Regions from separate parts of the Citrobacter werkmanii genome, predicted to be linked through region 2. Evidence: predicted binding sites of a transcription regulator. Region 2 holds the regulator's gene; the other holds the start of a gene.
The links. The regulator Fur, encoded in region 2, represses iron uptake genes when iron is present. The targets are predictions, from matches to a motif close to ATAATAATGAGAACNACTATCAA.
Positions count from the first base shown of each region.

Region 1: fes (enterochelin esterase) is a predicted target of Fur. The motif match lies at 4,664-4,686, and genes of this name have one in related genera.

Region 1 covers NZ_CP044101.1:1,657,292-1,663,405, reverse strand. The annotation lists gene entF (enterobactin non-ribosomal peptide synthetase EntF) at 1-3,149, opposite strand, end outside; gene FOB24_RS08440 (MbtH family protein) at 3,146-3,364, opposite strand; gene fes (enterochelin esterase) at 3,395-4,612, opposite strand; gene FOB24_RS08430 (TonB-dependent siderophore receptor) at 4,866-6,114, shown strand, end outside.
Region 2 covers NZ_CP044101.1:1,763,487-1,769,600, reverse strand. The annotation lists gene pgm (phosphoglucomutase (alpha-D-glucose-1,6-bisphosphate-dependent)) at 1-1,155, opposite strand, end outside; gene seqA (replication initiation negative regulator SeqA) at 1,180-1,722, opposite strand; gene ybfF (esterase) at 1,916-2,689, shown strand; gene ybfE (LexA regulated protein) at 2,818-3,105, shown strand; gene fldA (flavodoxin FldA) at 3,261-3,791, shown strand; gene fur (ferric iron uptake transcriptional regulator) at 4,081-4,527, shown strand; gene tcuR (tricarballylate utilization LysR family transcriptional regulator TcuR) at 4,655-5,581, shown strand; gene tcuA (FAD-dependent tricarballylate dehydrogenase TcuA) at 5,679-6,114, shown strand, end outside.

The DNA.
Region 1 (6,114 bases), 110 kb from region 2:
GACTGTTCATCATCATCACTCTCCAGCAATGCGCTGAGTTGTTCAACGGTAGAAGCCACCATAATCTGACCTGGCGTCACCTGTCGTTCAAACATACGACTCAATTGCGCCGCCAGCTTCATCGCCAGCAGAGAATGTCCGCCCAGCGCGAAGAAATCTGCCTCCACATCATTGACCTCACAATCCAGCAAGGCCGCAAAAGAGTGCGCAATGGTGGTTTCGATCCCAGGGTGCGGCGCACGTCCCGTTGTACGTGATGTTAACTGAGGCATCGGTAACGCTTTACGATCCAATTTACCGTTCGCGCTGAGCGGCAGCTCCGCCAGTTGCAACAATACCGTTGGCACCATATGCGCTGGCAGTTTTTCGCGCAGACTCTCCCGCAATGCAGAGGTGTCCAGCGGTAAACCCGATTGCGACACCAGATACCCCACCAGTTGACGCGCATCGCCGCCGGTCGCCGCAGCCTGATTAAATACGCAGGCATGGGCAACAGCATGCTCGACGTCGGGCAGTTGCTGCATCACCCGATCAATTTCCCCCAGTTCAATACGCTGTCCGCGAATTTTAAGCTGGTCATCGCTGCGCCCCAGGTATTCCACCGCACCATTTTCCAGCCAGCGGGCCACATCCCCGGTACGGTACATGCGTTCACCGGCATTGAACGGATCGGCGATAAAGCGGCTTGCCGTCAGATCCGCTCGTCCCAGATAACCCTGCGCCAGTTGGATCCCCGTCAGGTATAGATCACCCGCTACGCCGAAGGGCACCGGACGCATCATGGCATCGAGGATCCGCAAACCGGTGTTCCATACCGGATAACCAATCGGCACGCTGTTGCCGGTTACGGCGGCGAGCGCTTCCCCCCAGGCCGGATACCAGCTCACATCAACCGCCGCTTCAGTTGGTCCGTACAAATTGTGCAACGGCGCATGGGTTAACTGTTCCCACTCACGACATAAATCTGCAGGCAAGGCTTCGCCGCTGCAGAATACCTGCTTCAGCGAAGCACAACTTTTCTGCGCAGTTTCTGGCGTCAATGACGCAATAAAAGCAGCCAGCATGGAAGGAACAAAGTGAGTGGTCGTCACCCCGTATTGGGCGAAGAATTGCTGCATCGCCAGCGGATCGCGATGCGCCTCGGGCTCCGCCATCACCAATTTTGCGCCGGCAATAAACGGCCAGAAAAATTCCCACACCGAGACATCAAAACTGCATGGTGTTTTTTGCGCCACCACATCCTCTGCCGTCAGCGGATAGTGATTTTGCATCCATAACAGGCGATTGACGATCGCCGTTTGCCCGACCATCACCCCTTTGGGTCTGCCGGTAGAACCGGAAGTAAAAATGATATAGGCCGTTTGATGCGGTTGAGAGAGGGCCAACGGCGCGGTATCTCCCGCTGGCAGCGGCGCGTTGTAGCACAGACTTTCCAGCCCCGGGATATCGCCAAAGCGCGCCAGTTGATCATCGGTGGCGATCACTAATTTTGGCTTTGCATCTTCGAGCATCATCCGCAGGCGATCGTCCGGGTATCCGGTATCCAATGGCAGCCAGGCGGCTCCGGCTTCAACAATACCGTGCAGCGCCAGCGTCAAGAATACTGAACGCGGTAATGCCACGGCAACGCTGTCACCTGGCTGTACGCCCCGCGCGCGCAGTAGCTGCGCCAGCGCCACAACCTGCTGGCGCATTTCACGATAACTAAACTGATAACGAGCATCGGCCAGCGCCGGGGCATCCGGTGTTTTATCGGCCTGCTGTGCCACTAGCGCGCTCAGCGTCGTGGCCGGGATCTCCACGGTCGTGTCGTTAATCTTCGCCAGTTGCTCATACTCCGCTGGCAACAGCATCCCGGCCTCACCACAGCATAGCGCCGGATTGTCGGCAAACTGTTCGATAAGCGCGGTTAAACGCGATGCGTGTTGCGCCAGTGTCGCGGCATCATAACGCTGTTTATTGGCGAGGATTTCAATACTCAGCCCACCGTTTTCATCCGGGAATAGCGCCAGCTCAAGATCGTTGACCGGGCCTGTCGCCAGGGTATGGGTCTGCGCCTGAACGCCGGGAATATTTAGCTGATAATCGAATATTTTCACGTTCAGCACCGGGCCAAACAGCGGCTCGGTACCGGCTGCACGCCCGCTGTCGCGCACAATTTGTTCAGCGTCATAACGCTGATGTCGGCGCATTTTCTTCAACTGCCCTGCCAACCGCTGTGCCAGCGCAGGCAAGCTTTCTGCCGCATCCAGCCTCACGCCAAAGGGCAAAACGTTTAAAACCGGTCCGGTGGACGTGAGTGCCGCCGATCCCATACGCCGCATAAAGATAAATCCGGCGGCATAATCCATTCGGCTGCATAAACGTCCCAGCCACAACGCTACCAGCGCGAGGGCCAGATCCGCACGCTGCACATCAGGCATACGTGCTGCAAGCTGGCGGAACGCGCCTTCAGGCGCGGTGAGCTTCAGACGAATAATATCGGCACTGGCCGAGCGCCCCGGCAACGGTTTGTTCGACAACGACGCCGGGGGCGGTAACTGTTTACGCTGCTCGGTCCAGAAAGTAGCATCACGTTGCCAGGCATCGCTTTGACGATACTGTTGATACTCTTCCACGACCTCGGCAAACGGCGTAAAAGGAGAATCCGGCGTGGGTTCGCCACTCTGCCATGCGCAGTAAATGGCGGCTATCTGGCGGGTAATGGCGGGAAAGCTGAAGCCATCAACCAGCAGATGATGGTAACGCTGATACCAGTACCAGCGGTTATCACCTACCTGAATGAGCTGATGGAAAACCAACGGTTTATGGCCATCAGCGCGTAAGTCCTGTTGCAGATCGGCCTGCATCAGTGCGCGGGCTGCTTCATGTGGGTGAGATTTTTCGCGCAGGTCGAAAATTTCAGGTTCCGCGAAGGTGAGCGCAGGATCAACCCATTGCCAGACCTCACCGTTATCTTCGCTAAACCGCATCCCCAGAGTATCAGCCAGCTCCAGACCGGCAACGATTGCCTTTGCCAGCAACGGCGCGTTCAGTTCGCCGGTTAATTCTACATAGTGCGCCACGCTCCACGCCGAGGGCAAGGTGGAGAGTTTTTCCGCCATCCAAATCCCCGGCTGAGCCGCGACTAACGGTAAACGCTGAGTCATGGAGCCTCCTGCACATCAACGTAGTTTGCTGGCGTCAGCGTGGTCCAGTTTGCATCCAGCCATTGCTGGCAGGCTTCCTGCGATTGCGGTTCGCACGCGACTTGCCAGCCAGCAGGAAGTGAGCACTGCTGCGGCCAGAGGCTAAACTGACGCTGTGGGTTTTGCAGAATGTAAAACTGGCCCTGCGGATTATCGAAGGGGTTACTGAACTCCATACTCAACTCCTGTCGTGGAACATCGTCCGGTTAAATCGTCTCGGAAAGCGGCTGCCAGAGCGTCATTAGCCCTTGCATCAGGCCACCGCGCCAGCAAAGCGCATCGTGTCCGCCATCAACCTGACGCCAGAAAATAGATTGTGGTGCAGAGGGTAATTGGGCATATAGCGCCTGATTGGCACGAAAAATTATCGGCTCGCGGATCCCGGCCTCCAGAACGATACGCAGCCCCTGAACACTGATCTTGCCGCTCTTCAGTTGTTCAACAATCGCCCCATCCTGATGACCGCCGCGATGCGGCCACCAGAAAGAACCGGACTGGCTGAGCACACAGCCAAAGCGCGCGGGCCAGTTCAGCCCGGCATACAGCGCAGACAACCCGCCAAAACTTTGTCCGGCAACCACCGTGCACTGCGGATCGTCACTGAACGCAGTGGTCGTCTTCACCAGCGGCAAAAGCTCCTGCTGTACCGCCAACCAAAAATCGGCGTTACACGGCAGTTCGCGGCTACGATGAGATGTGTCGATAGCGTCAATCAGGAGATATACGGCGGGAGGGAGATCTCCGCGGTGCGTGAGCGAAGCCAGCGCAGGCCACACCGGCATACTTTGCGCCCAAAACTGACCGTCCAGCAGGATAGCCAGCGGACGTGCTTCTGGTTGGTCGTCACCGGTGGTAAATACCCATACGCGACGCGTATTGCAAAGCCTAGCGCTGTGCCATTGCAGGCAAACTGCGGGGCAATCGGGAGCCGCAGGCTGATCCCAGCCGGGCTGTACGGGAGCGTCTGGCATTTCGAGCGCTGACACCGCATGGCCACGACCTCCCCGCCAGCTCTGCGGATTGAGAGGATCGGCAATCGCCTGCGGTAACAATTGTCGCCAGCCTTCACGCAGCACGTTTCGGTCAGGCGTTTCGTCCACCGCCAGCGCGGCAAAAATGTCATCCCGCGCGGTGGGAATGAAGCAGTAGCTACCGCGCCAGTTGGCGCTGAGGGAAACACTCCAGCACCAAACATTTGTACCGTTAATGCGTTGCATCGACTGAGGGGGGACATTTTGATGATGGTCGGTGACGCCGGTGATATAGACCCACACACGACGAATGGCGGACTCTTTTTCCGTTCCCTGCGGGTCACGCCACCAGAAGGTTACCCGATAATTTCCGTTCTCTTCACGCTCCCACTCCGGGCCTTTTTTCGACTGCCACCACGCTTCGCTTCCCGTCTTTAACGTCGTCACCGCCATAACCCCATGTTTACTGTGAATTTTTATGATCTAGTGTGAAATATATTGATAATATTATTGATAACTATTTGCATTTGCAATAGCGTATTGTCGCGCTGTGGGAAGCGCGCACAGTTTTTCACCACTTATAAACCGACCTGGCGCTGCGTACTTTTTCTGGAACGGAGGGTTTACGCGGATGCGGGCGACATCAGACCAAATGCCGCACCACGGCACATGGGTACTCGTGGCTAAAAGAACAGCAGGACATACAATGAACAACAAGATTCATTCACTGGCCTTATTGGTCAATTTAGGGATTTACGGGGTAGCACTGCCAGCAATGGCAGAAGATCAAACTGATAACGCCGCTGTCTCTCATGAAGACACCATCGTCGTTACCGCCGCGCAGCAAAACCTGCAGGCGCCGGGTGTTTCAACCATCACCGCGGATGAAATCCGTAAAAATCCTCCCGCGCGCGATGTTGCGGAAATCATCCGTACCATGCCTGGCGTTAACCTGACCGGCAACTCAACCAGCGGCCAGCGCGGTAACAACCGTCAGATTGATATTCGTGGTATGGGTCCAGAAAACACCCTGATTCTGATCGACGGTAAGCCGGTGACCAGCCGTAACTCCGTGCGTCAGGGCTGGCGCGGCGAGCGTGATACCCGTGGCGATACCGCCTGGGTGCCACCGGAAATGATCGAGCGTATTGAAGTGCTGCGTGGTCCTGCCGCAGCACGTTACGGCAACGGAGCTGCGGGCGGCGTGGTGAATATCATCACCAAAAAAGGCAGCAATGAATGGCACGGTTCGTGGGATACCTATTTCAATGCCCCGGAACACAAAGACGAAGGCTCGACCAAACGTACCAACTTTAGCCTGAACGGCCCAATGGGCGGGGATTTCAGCTTCCGTCTGTACGGTAATCTGGATAAAACGCAGGCCGATGCCTGGGATATCAACCAGGGTCATCAGTCAGAACGTACCGGCACCTACGCCAATACCTTACCGGCCGGTCGTGAAGGCGTTATCAATAAAGACATTAACGGCGTAGTTCGCTGGGATTTCGCCCCGCTCCAGTCGCTGGAACTGGAAGCGGGTTATAGCCGCCAGGGCAACCTGTACGCGGGCGATACCCAAAACACCAACACCAACCAACTGGTGAAAGATAACTACGGGAAAGAGACCAACCGCCTTTATCGTCAGAACTACTCTCTGACCTGGAACGGCGGCTGGGATAATGGCGTTACCACCAGCAATTGGGTGCAATATGAACATACGCGTAACTCCCGTACGCCGGAAGGTCTGGCGGGAGGAACCGAGGGGATCTTTGACCCGAATGCGTCACAAAAATATGTCGATGCCGACCTGAATGACGTCATGCTGCACAGTGAAATCAGCATTCCACTGGACCTGCTGGTCAACCAAAACCTGACGCTCGGTACCGAGTGGAATCAGCAGCGCATGAAGGATATGCTCTCCAATTCGCAGACCTTTATGGGCGGTGATATCCCAG
Region 2 (6,114 bases):
AAAGCTGCCATCGAACAGACCGTCAACAAACCATTTAAAACCGACCGGCACTTCCACCAGCTTACGACCCAGATCGTTGACCACGCGGTCAATCATTGCCGAGGAAACCAGCGTCTTACCGACGGCAACATCTTTGCCCCACTGTGGGCGATGCTGGAACAGGTAGTTGATCGCCACCGCCAGGTAGTGGTTCGGGTTCATCAGCCCCGCCGGGGTGACGATACCGTGACGGTCATAGTCCGGATCGTTGGCAAAGGCCAGATCGAACTTGTCACGCAGCGCCAGCAGACCCGCCATCGCGCACTCGGAGGAGCAGTCCATACGGATTGCGCCGTCTTTATCGAGATGCATAAAGCGGAAAGTCTGATCAACATGGTCGTTAACGATAGTCAGGTTCAGGTTGTAGTGCTTCGCAATACGCTTCCAGTATTCGATACCGGAACCGCCCAACGGATCAACACCCAGCGTCAGACCCGCTTTCTGGATCGCCGCCATGTCGACGATATCCGCCAGTCCTTCCACAAACGGTTGAACCAGGTCCTGCTCTTTCACATGACCCGATGCCAGCGCCGCGTCCAGCGACATACGCTTCACGCCTTGCAGACCGTCAGCCAGCAACGCGTTAGCCCTGTCTTCCACCACTCTGGTGACGTTGGTATCTGCCGGACCACCGTTTGGCGGGTTGTATTTAATGCCACCATCTTCCGGCGGGTTGTGGGACGGCGTGATCACAATGCCATCAGCCAGCGGGCCGCCTTTTTTGTTGTGGACCAGGATGGCATTCGACACGGCAGGGGTTGGCGTAAAGCCGTTGTTTTCCTGCACGATGACATCAACGCCATTCGCCGCCAGCACTTCCAGCACAGAGATAAAAGCCGGTTCAGACAGCGCGTGGGTATCCTTGCCCACATAGCACGGGCCAGTAATCCCGTTTTTCGCACGTTCTTCAGCAATCGCCTGGGCGATAGCCAGAATATGCGGCTCGTTAAAACTATGACGACCTGCACTGCCGCGATGCCCGGACGTACCGAACTTGACGGCGTGCTCAGCGTTCCCTGCCGTTGGTTTCAGTACATAGTACTGTGCCGTCAGTTGGGCGACGTTAATCAAATCACTCTGTTGCGCAGGTTGACCTGCACGGTTGTGGATTGCCATTGCCTGGTCCTTCTAATGCAAGGATTAAATTGTTCCGCAAACCTTTTCAATCAATTCCGCAGGGAATTGCATTGACTGCATGATGTGCTCCACCATGCTGCATTTACGGCCGGTGTTGGTATTGGTGATCACCCAGTACGGCGTGCCTGGCACGTGTTTCGGTTTGGTTTGATTACCATTTTTCAGCAGCGTCTGTTCATCTGCCGCAAAATAAACGCGCGTCCGGCCATGCAACGAATCCGTTGCTTCGGCGAATGCGTTTTGATCCAGAGAATAGAGTGTAGACAGCACCAGCATAAAGCGATTTACTGCTTTCTTCTGTTCCGCATATTCATCGGACAACAGCAGTTCACGCATCGCGCGCACTTTATCTTTTACGGGGTTAACCGGCTTAGCTTCCACGACAGGTTGCACAGCGCGGACTTCTTTTACTACCGGAGTGACAGGCTGTGCTGCGGCGGAAAATTTCAACATACGCCGTAAAATGTCGGATGCGCTCTCGCCGATATGCTTGGTATGGCTGGCAATATAGCTATAGAGTTCATCATCAACTTCAATCGTTTTCATCTTAATCCAGTGCAGTGTTTAGCTGAATACAAGTTGTTGGGTTAACACGCGTAGTGTAAAGGCAAATCCCAACAGCGGATAGCGTCAAGCCTGGTGACTGATAAAACTCGGAGTAACCGTAGTTGTTGCAGCCCTGTGGCAGAATGGTCAACATGATACCCTAACCCGTGAGTGTGAAAAAAAGAACTTTGCCATGAAATTGAATATCCGAGCTCAATCTGCGCAAAACCTGCACAATAATTCTCCCATCGTCCTGGTTCACGGCCTGTTTGGTAGCCTGGATAACCTGGGGATCCTGGCACGCTCCCTGGTGGCCGATCACGATATCATCCAGGTTGATATGCGAAATCATGGCCTCTCGCCCCGATCGCCTGAAATGAATTATGCGGCCATGGCGCAAGACCTGGTGGATACGCTGGACGATCGACAGATCGAAAAAGCGATCTTTATTGGTCACTCGATGGGGGGAAAAGCCGTCATGGCGTTAACCGCGTTGGCCCCTGATCGTATTGATCGGCTGGTGGCTATTGATATTGCGCCGGTTGACTATCATGTGCGCCGTCACGATGAGATTTTTGCGGCAATCAATGCCGTAACCGAGGCACAAGCGTCCTCGCGCCAGCAGGCGGCAAGCGTCATGCGCCAGCATCTGCAAGAGGAAGGTGTTATTCAGTTTCTGCTGAAATCCTTTGTTGACGGCGAGTGGCGCTTTAACGTTCCCGTATTGTGGGATCAATATCCCAATATCGTCGGTTGGCAAACCCTCCCGGCATGGGAGCACCCGGCATTGTTTATTCCAGGCGGTAACTCCCCTTATGTCACCGAAGCGTATCGCGAGCAACTGCTGGCACAATTCCCGCAGGCTCGGGCGCACGTTATCGCAGGCGCGGGGCATTGGGTACATGCGGAAAAACCTGAAGCAGTGCTGCGGGCCATCCGTCGTTATCTGAACGAACCGGCTAACTGATTAAAAACTCAGCGTCCGTGCGCGATTACGCGCGTGGGCGTTGGCGTGCCTCTCCTGCTGATGTATTATGGCGCGCTATCCATCCGGGCGGACGCCTGGCTGATTGTTTCCCCGAAGTCACCAAGATCATGGCCAAAGAACAAACGGACCGTACGACATTAGATCTGTTCGCGCAGGAGCGTCGCCCGGGACGACCCAAAACTAATCCGCTCTCGCGTGATGAACAGTTACGTATAAATAAACGTAATCAGCTTAAACGTGACAAAGTTCGCGGGCTTAAGCGTGTCGAACTGAAACTGAACGCTGATGCCGTTGACGCGTTAAACGAGCTGGCCGAGGCGCGCAACATGAGTCGCAGTGAACTCATCGAAGAGATGCTGATGACCCAACTCACCGCATTGCGCGGTCAGGCATAGTCTGAATTTCTGCTCTAAATCATAAATCGTGTAGCACAGAGTGCAGTCCCGCGTGTTTGCTGTTTCCGCATGCCTGACTGTTCTGCTATGATTGCCCTTATCCGTGGGCAATGCGCCACCACCATTTCAATAAGTTTCAAGAGGTTATTTTACTCATGGCAATCACTGGCATCTTTTTCGGCAGCGACACCGGTAATACCGAAAACATCGCAAAAATGATTCAAAAACAGCTTGGTAAAGACGTTGCCGATGTACATGACATTGCAAAAAGCAGCAAAGAAGACCTGGAAGGGTATGACATTCTGCTGCTCGGCATTCCAACCTGGTACTACGGTGAAGCGCAGTGTGACTGGGACGATTTCTTCCCTACCCTCGAAGACATTGATTTTAACGGCAAACTGGTTGCATTGTTCGGCTGCGGCGACCAGGAAGATTACGCAGAATATTTCTGCGATGCGTTAGGCACAATTCGCGACATCATTGAGCCACGCGGCGCCACCATCGTCGGTCACTGGCCAACGGCGGGTTATCACTTTGAAGCGTCCAAAGGCCTGGCTGACGACGACCACTTTGTCGGTCTGGCTATCGATGAAGATCGCCAGCCGGAGCTGACCGCTGAACGCGTAGAAAAATGGGTTAAGCAGATCTCAGAAGAACTGCACCTCGACGAAATCATCAATGCCTGATTTCGCGCGGCGCAGATCCTCATCTGCGCCGCATCAATAGATAAAACCAATCAAAATAATTGCTACAAATTTGTAACTTTTCCGTCTGACCCTGTACAATGGCTGGATGCCAATCGGGTGTTGCACAGTGTGTTTGTCGGCGATACCACGTTTTGATTAACAATATATGCCAGAGACTTGCTGTTTTCATTTAACCATGGCAGTTCTATAATGATACGCAATTTCTCAAGTGCAATTTCTGTCACTTCTGTTAATGAAGTGAATCGTTTAGCTACAGGACAGATTCCGCATGACTGACAACAATACCGCATTAAAGAAGGCTGGCCTGAAAGTAACGCTTCCTCGTTTAAAAATTCTGGAAGTTCTTCAGGAACCGGATAACCATCACGTCAGTGCGGAAGACTTATACAAACGCCTGATCGATATGGGTGAAGAAATTGGTCTGGCGACCGTGTATCGTGTGCTGAACCAGTTTGATGATGCCGGTATCGTGACCCGCCACAATTTTGAAGGTGGTAAATCCGTCTTCGAACTGACTCAACAGCATCACCACGATCACCTCATTTGCCTCGACTGCGGCAAAGTGGTCGAGTTCAGCGATGATTCCATTGAAGCGCGTCAGCGTGAGATTGCGGCTAAACATGGTATTCGCTTAACCAACCATAGCCTCTATCTTTATGGCCACTGCGCCGAAGGCGATTGCCGCGAAGATGAGCATGCGCACGACGGCAAATAATGTGACGATTTCTGAAAAGCCAACCATCCGGTTGGCTTTTTTTATGGGCCAAATTTGACCATCCCCCTCTTCCTTCTACGTCAATGTTGCTTTAATGTAAAAATCAATTGCCATTCGGAGAGTTGAAATGGAACTTCGTCAACTACGCTATTTTGTGCGTATTGTAGAAACCGGCAGCATGGGTAGCGCGGCGCTCGATCTCAATATCGGTGTTTCGGCACTCAGTCAGCAAATGACGCGCCTGGAAAGCGAACTTGCTATTCGTCTGCTTCAACGCACCTCGCGCGGTGTGACGCCCACCAGCGCCGGACTGGCTTTTTACTCCCAGGCGCAGCTGGCGCTCCGGCATGCAGACGATGCAATCCTCGCCGCGCGCGAGGCCCGACTTTCCGGACACGTCAGCGTCGGTATGGCCCCCAGTACCGCTTCCGTTCTCGGCATGCCATTTATTCACGCCATGCGGGAAAGCTATGCTGATGTTCGCCTGCATGTGGTGGAAAGTCTCTCTGGCAACCTGGAACGAATGATTAATACCCGCCAGATTGATCTGGCTGTCGTGTTTCAAAAAGAAAAGATCCTGCGCTGGAGCGCCAGACCGATTCTTGAAGAACGGCTGTTTTTGATTGGGACCCATGCCCTATTGGCTGATATTGTCGACGACAATATTGCTCCAGCCCAACTGGCAAATATTCCATTGATCATGCCAAGCCCGGGACATGGTCTGCGCGGCAGGCTGGATGCCATCTGCCAGGAACACGCGCTAAATATTGAGATCGCTACTGAAATTGATGGTCTGGCGTTACTGATGCGCGCCGTACGCAGTGGCATTGGCGCCACTCTTCAGCCCGGTGCGGCGATCTCCCATCTCGATAAAGAAACTCTAAGAGTGATCGGCGTCTATAATCCGATACTTAGCCGCCCTAACTTTCTGGTCAGCCTCTCTGACGATGAACTTACCCCGGCAGGCCTTGCCGCCCGTGTGGTGCTGACGAAAGTTATGCATCAACTGGTGGAAGCAGGAAGCTGGCCTGGCGCTACTCTTTACAATAACTAAAGTACTGTTTAGCACCACATCATAGCGCCCGCACCAGCTGTGCGTATACATTTCAATTACAAATTTAACAAATAGTTAAATGGTAATGGAGTATACGATGGTTGATGTTCTGGTGATTGGTGGTGGTAATGCCGCGTTATGTGCTGCCTTGACCGCCCGGGAGCAAGGAGCTTCGGTACTCCTGCTCGAAGCGGCCCCCCGGGAATGGCGCGGAGGAAACTCCCAACACACGCGTAATTTACGTTGTATGCATGATGCGCCGCAGGATGTGCTGGTGGACAGCTATCCTGAAGAAGAATTCTGGCAAGATCTGTGGCGCGTCACGGAAGGGAATACCAACGAAGCGCTGGCGCGTCTGGTGATCCGTACCTCTTCACAATGCCGCGACTGGATGCGCCAGCACGGCGTTAACTTTCAGCCACCTCTCTCTGGCGCTTTACACGTGGCGCGAACCAACGCCTTTTTTATGGGCGGTGGAAAGGCCCTTGTGAATGCCTATTATCGCAGCGCAGAAAAGCTGGGAGTGCAGATCC